DNA from 3 places in the Ralstonia sp. 25C genome. Region 1 is predicted to be linked to each of the others. Evidence: predicted binding sites of a transcription regulator. Region 1 holds the regulator's gene; each other region holds the start of a gene.
The links. The regulator HrcA, encoded in region 1, represses chaperone genes, less so after heat shock. The targets are predictions, from matches to a motif close to TTAGCACTCNNNNNNNNNGAGTGCTAA.
Positions count from the first base shown of each region.

Region 1 (2,202 bases):
TCGTTGAAGGCGAGGGCGGAGAAGATGACATCGTCGTCGCGCACCACCTGGGCTTGCAGCAGCGTGCGCGTTTCCGATTCGTACTGGCCGGCCAGCATGGCGGGCAGCACGTTGTGCACGTCGTCGAACGGGATGTCGGTCATGAAGCCGAGCCGTCCGTGGTTGACGCCGATCACGGGCACGTTTGCGCCAGCCAGGTGGCGGCCGATACCCAGCAGCGTGCCGTCGCCGCCGAGCACGACGGCCACGTCGGCCTGTCGTGCCATGTCTTCGGGCGGCAGCGCCGGGTAATCCTGGACGCCGATATTGAGCGCCGTTTCGCGCTCGAACACGATGTCGCGGCCGCTGGCGGCGATGCACGACGCCAGTTCCATGAGCGGGCCGGCAATGTTGGCGGCCGAATACCGGCCCACCAGCGCAACCGTCTTGAACGGCGCGGCGGGCGAACCAGGCGCAGCCGGTGAACTGGGTGAACCGGAGGGGGCGGCGGGAGCTTGCGGGGCCACGGCAGATGGGGAAATCGACATGCGCGCATTACACCATATCGATATGACCCCCGCCACGTTTGACCGTGTTTGACGAGAAACGCCCACATCACCCGTAGGTTGGCGCTGATTTTGCGTAAAATTGAAGAATCATGGACAAGCGCGCCACCATCCTCCTCAAGACCCTGATCGAACGGTACATCGCCGAGGGGCAGCCTGTCGGCTCGCGCACCTTGTCGAAGTATTCAGGGCTCGATCTGTCGCCGGCCACCATCCGCAATGTGATGTCGGACCTGGAGGAGATGGGCTTCATCGCCAGCCCGCACACCTCGGCCGGGCGGGTGCCCACGCCGCGCGGGTACCGCCTCTTCGTCGACACCATGCTGACCGCCAGCCCGCTGGATGTGCTCAGCACGCAAGACCGGATGGCCCAGCAGATGGTGGGCGCGATTGCCGAGCAGGTGCGCACGCAACTGGCGTCGCATGGGTCGGAATCGTCGCAGCGGGTGATTGCGGCGGCGGCGCAGACGCTGTCCAACCTGTCGCAGTTTGCCGGCGTGGTGATGACGCCGCGCCGCTCGCACGCGTTCCGGCAAATCGAATTCCTGCGGCTGTCGGAAAACCGCATCCTGCTGATCGTCGTCACGCCCGAGGGCGACGTGCAGAACCGCATCATCCACACCGATACGCCATACACCCCGTCGCAGTTGGTGGAGGCGGCCAACTACATCAACGCGCATTACGGCGGCCTGACCTTCGACGCCGTGCGCGAGCGCCTGCGCGGCGAGCTGTCTGCGTTGCAGGCCGACATGACCTCGCTGATGCAGGCGGCGGTGGAGGCGGGCAGCAGCGCTGTGTCGGAAGAAGAGCCGGTGGTGATCTCCGGCGAGCGCAAGCTGCTCGATGTGGAAGACCTGTCGTCTTCCATGGACAAGCTGCGGCGCCTGTTTGCCGTGTTCGAGCAGAAGACGGGCCTGCTGCAACTGCTGGATGTGTCGAGCCGCGCCGAGGGCGTGCAGATCTTCATTGGCGGCGAAAGCAGCCTCGTGCCGCACGAGGACATGGCGGTCATCACCGCGCCGTACGAGGTGGACGGCAAGATCGTCGGCACGCTGGGCGTGATCGGGCCGATGCGCATGGCGTATGAGCGCGTGATTCCGATCGTGGACATCACGGCCAAGCTGCTATCGAGCACGCTCAGCCAATATTGATCTGCGGCCGAGCTGCATAAGCTCAGCCATTTTTCTTCGACGACAGCGCGGTCTGCCGTCTCACACAATCGACTCCGGCGCATGTGCGCGTTTCTCTTCTGCCGGAGTCTTTCATGGCTGGTCTCTCCATCCCCCGTTTGCTGGCTGCAGCATTGTCTGCGGCCGTTTCGTTTGCCTTGTTTGGTGTCGCCCCCGCACGCGCGGCTGACCGCGAGGTCGTCATCGCCTATCAGGACATGGTGCTGCCCTGGCGCTACGCCCAGGCCACCGGTGAGGTCGAGCGCGCCACCGGCTACAAGGTGACGTACCGCCAGCTCGCCAGCGGCGCCGATGTGGTGCGCGCCATTGCGTCGGGTTCGGTGCAGATTGGCGAGGCGGGGTCGAGCCCGATTGCGGCCGGTGTGTCTCAGGGTGTGGACCTGTCGCTGTTCTGGATTCTGGACAACATCAATGACGCGGAAGCGCTGGTCGCCCGCAACGGTAGCGGCGTGGCGCGCGTGGCGGAC
Region 1 is NZ_CP196737.1:1,183,720-1,185,921, reverse strand. Features, by position in the region: gene ACS7SF_RS05555 (NAD kinase) at 1-527, opposite strand, end outside; gene hrcA (heat-inducible transcriptional repressor HrcA) at 638-1,696, shown strand; gene tauA (taurine ABC transporter substrate-binding protein) at 1,810-2,202, shown strand, end outside.

Region 2 (2,202 bases), 1.4 Mb from region 1:
CGTATCTGGCGCGTGCTGTGCAGGGCGAAACGGTGGAATTTGAAATCAACGCGCCCTGGTACGAAAAGCCGCACATGCACGGCCCCCGGCACCGCACGCGGTATCTGCGCGGTCACCTCGTTCCCGATGCCGCAGAGTCGGATTCCGACGCGGGGCGCTGCGGCGTCTACACCTTCGTGCAAGACGTGACCGAAGCCAAGCGCAGCGAGATGGAACTCTCGCGCATGGCCCGCTTTGATGCGCTGACCGGCCTGCCGAACCGCTACGAGCTCTACGAGCGCCTGCGCGGCGCGCTCGAGCGCCGCCAACGCCAGCCCGCGCCGATGGCGGTGCTGTACCTCGACGTGGATCACTTCAAGCACATCAACGACACCTACGGCCACGCCACCGGCGACTCCGTGCTGGTGGAAGTCGCCCGCCGCCTGCAGCGCGCCGTACGCCGCACCGACACCGTCGCCCGGCTCGCAGGTGACGAATTCGTCATCCTGCTCGACCCGATCGACGCCCCCGATGATGCGCTGCACACCGCACAGAAGGTCGTCAGCGCCATCCGGCCCCCAATGGCGCTGTCTGGCGACGTGGTCTTGCATGTGACGGCCAGCATTGGCGTGGCATGCCCAGGCCCCGAAGTTCATGACGCCGACATCGCATTACGCGAGGCGGATCGCGCACTCTATTGGGCCAAGTCACGCGGCCGCAATACCGCCGCCTGAGCGCGAACCGAGGGCGCTGGCGGCAGTCTATGACTGGGTGCGCGGCTTGTTTTGTTGCGTCGCAAACATCACACTATTGAGGCGAATCCCCTGATTTACGGGAACTATCAACCGGACAAAAATGTCCTATTAGCACTCATCCGGTTGGAGTGCTAAGATGCCTTTCCAAACCTCCACTGGATTTCGACAGGAGTCCTGAGTGAACGCAGTCATCCCCGTGAATACCGTTTCCGCAATCGCCACCCAGCCGTCCGGCAACGCCGGCAATGGATGGGCGCTGGCGTTCCCTGGCAACCTGGGCAACATCGACGCCTATATCCAGAGCGTCAACCGGGTGCCGATGCTGTCGGCCGAGGAAGAGCAACACCTCGCCCGTGACTACCGTAATACCGGCAACATTGATTCGGCCCGCCGCCTGGTGCTTTCGCACCTGCGCCTGGTCGTATCGATCGCCCGCGGCTACCTCGGCTACGGCCTGCCGCATGCTGATCTGATCCAAGAAGGCAACATCGGCCTGATGAAGGCCGTCAAGCGCTTCGACCCGGATCAGGGCGTGCGTCTGGTCTCGTACGCGATGCACTGGATCAAGGCCGAGATGCACGAGTACATCCTGAAGAACTGGCGCATGGTCAAGGTGGCCACCACCAAGGCCCAGCGCAAGCTGTTCTTCAACCTGCGCAGCCACAAGCAAGATGCGCAGGCGACCTTCTCGCCGGACGAGATCAGCGCCGTAGCGGCCGAACTCAACGTCAAGGGCGCAGAAGTGCGCGAGATGGAAACGCGCCTCTCAGGTGGCGACATCGCGCTGGAAGGCCAGATGGATGACGGCGAAGAGTCGTACGCCCCGATCGCCTACCTGGCCGACACGCACAACGAGCCGACCCGCGTGATTGAGTCGCGCAGCCAGGATCGCCTGCAAAGCGAAGGTATCGAAACGGCGCTGGCCAAGCTGGACGACCGCAGCCGCCGTATCATCGAAGCCCGCTGGCTGAACGTGAACGATGACGGATCGGGCGGCGCCACGCTGCACGAACTGGCTGACGAGTTTGGCGTGTCAGCCGAGCGCATCCGCCAGATCGAATCGGCCGCGATGAAGAAGATGAAAGGAGCGCTGCAGGCGTTTGCCTGAGCGGTTTCCCCGCAGTAAAAAAGCCCGCCAAGTTGGCGGGCTTTTTCTTTGGGCGCTGGCGGCAGATCAGTCGATCAGTCGGCCAGCAGCTGCTTGATGTCGTGCGCGATCGGCTCCGGCCCCTGGCCGTGTTTGATGAACAGGCGCAGGTTGCCCTTCGGGTCAAACATGTAGCTGCCCGCGGTGTGATCCATCGTGTAGTTGTCGGGCGAGCTGCCCGGCACCTTGCTATAGAACACCTTGAAGTCGGAGGCGACCTTCTTCAACTCCGCCTCGTTGGCCGGGCGCAGGCCAATGAAGCGCGGGTCGAACGCCGGCACGTATTTGGCCAGCAGGTCTTGCGTATCGCGCTCCGGGTCC
Region 2 is NZ_CP196737.1:2,546,981-2,549,182, reverse strand. Features, by position in the region: gene ACS7SF_RS11970 (diguanylate cyclase domain-containing protein) at 1-713, shown strand, start outside; gene rpoH (RNA polymerase sigma factor RpoH) at 913-1,842, shown strand; gene ACS7SF_RS11960 (SCO family protein) at 1,917-2,202, opposite strand, start outside.
Region 2: the regulator HrcA is predicted to act here: its motif matches at 843-869, upstream of rpoH (RNA polymerase sigma factor RpoH).

Region 3 (2,202 bases), 1.8 Mb from region 1:
GTTGTTGACCACCAGCGTTGCCAGGGCTTCGCCTTCGACGTCTTCAGCGATGATCAGCAGCGGACGGCCAGCCTTGGCCACTTGCTCCAGCACCGGCAGCAGGTCGCGGATGTTGCTGATCTTCTTGTCGAACAGCAGCACGAACGGGTTGTCCAGCTGGACAACTTGCTTTTCCGGGTTGTTGATGAAGTACGGCGACAGGTAGCCGCGGTCGAACTGCATGCCTTCCACGACATCCAGCTCGTCGGCCAGCGACTTGCCGTCTTCCACGGTGATCACGCCTTCCTTGCCGACCTTGTCCATGGCTTCAGCGATGCGCTGGCCGATGGATTCGTCGCTGTTGGCCGAAATGGCGCCAACTTGAGCGATTTCCTTGCTGGTGGTCGTCGGCTTGCTGATCTTCTTCAGCTCTTCGACGGCGGCCGTCACAGCCTTGTCGATGCCGCGCTTCAGGTCCATCGGGTTCATGCCCGCGGCAACGTACTTCATGCCTTCGCGCACGATCGACTGGGCCAGCACCGTTGCGGTGGTGGTGCCGTCACCGGCGTTGTCGCTGGTCTTGGAAGCGACTTCCTTGACCATTTGCGCGCCCATGTTCTGCAGCTTGTCCTTCAGCTCGATTTCCTTGGCGACCGACACACCGTCCTTGGTCACGGTCGGGCCACCGAAGCTGCGCTCCAGCACCACGTTACGGCCCTTCGGGCCCAGGGTCACCTTCACTGCGTTGGCGAGAATGTTCACGCCTTCGACCATCTTGGCACGTGCGGCGTCGCCGAACACTACGTCTTTAGCTGCCATCTTGAGAATCTCCGAGATCTTTGGATGTTGCCCGCGCGCCCTTAAGCTGCGCCGGCAATGAGGATTGGGTTACAGGTAAGCCTTGCGAACGAGCGCGTGCTTACTTTTGCACCACGGCCATGATGTCTTCTTCGCGCATGACCAGGACTTCCTGACCATCCACCTTGACGCCCTGGCCGGCGTACTTGCCGAACAGCACGCGGTCGCCGACCTTGACGTCCAGCGCGATCGCATTGCCCTTGTCGTCTTTCTTGCCCGGGCCGACGGCCAGCACTTCGCCTTGATCCGGCTTTTCAGCGGCGGCGTCAGGGATGACGATGCCCGAAGCGGTCTTGGTTTCGTTGTCCAGGCGCTTCACGATCACGCGGTCGTGCAAAGGACGCAGGTTCATACACAACTCCTCAATGCAAAGTGAGTGTTTATTCACAAAACGCGCCGCAAGACGCGGCGCATCGGGAAAGCATCGGGGGTCGGAGGCATTGTTAGCACTCCTGCCCGGCGAGTGCTAATTATAGGGACGGGGTATTACGATTTCAAGAATGGGGAATGCCCGGAGGGGGTTGTCGAGATTCACTCAATTTGGAACTTTGGTCACTCAATGTGGAACTCTCGGGCGCAGATGTACACAATCCTGGCCAACAATCTCTTTAATTTCAATGGCTTAGAGTTCACTAGAGCGGTCTGACACAACGCGCTGACTTTCACCCGGCGCTGCATTTCTCGGCTGCGGAGCGTTCCTGCATCGCCAATGAAGCAGGCCCGCAAACACGGGTTTTCCCTGAAGAGGAGAGCCGCCGGTGCGGCCGGGATACCGGCCAAACCTAGCTCCATGCCACCTTAGTGACCTATTTGCCACTTATATCCAATAGCGCGGCCGCCGCGCTGATCCATCCGATTCGCAGCGTCGCCCTCTGGCAAATTTGGCCAGCGCTCGCGTCTAGCCGGATGGAACGCTCCAGAAGATCGGAACCGCCGACTGAATACCGATGACTGCGAGCGAGAACAAGATGACGGACGCAGTCAGAGAGTGGTCCGACAATCCGAGTACCGCAAGAGAGATCGAGCAGACGATCGCAGGAAGTGCGAAGTGCCAGCGCCGCTCCATCTTTCGATCGGAATGAGCACCGTTGAACCACATGCCAGCGCCGGCAAGAAGGCTTGGGCCACCAATGAGGAGTTCAATATCAAAGGCCGAGTAGGCAAAGAGCCGGCGCTCCTTCTGCTGACCATGCTTAGTGCGCCCCGTACGAGGACAGGCAACACAAACGCGCGCCCGCAGTTGCAACGATACGTTGTAGCCTGGCAGGCGCTAGACCTTTCATGCCTGATAGGCAGCAACGAATGCCTTCATAGCGCGCCTTGCGATAGATTCGAGTTGGGTTGGCGGCACGTTATCGAGTGCAT
Region 3 is NZ_CP196737.1:2,949,725-2,951,926, reverse strand. Features, by position in the region: gene groL (chaperonin GroEL) at 1-798, opposite strand, end outside; gene groES (co-chaperone GroES) at 899-1,189, opposite strand; gene ACS7SF_RS13835 (TetR/AcrR family transcriptional regulator C-terminal domain-containing protein) at 2,117-2,202, opposite strand, start outside.
Region 3: the regulator HrcA is predicted to act here: its motif matches at 1,281-1,307, upstream of groES (co-chaperone GroES).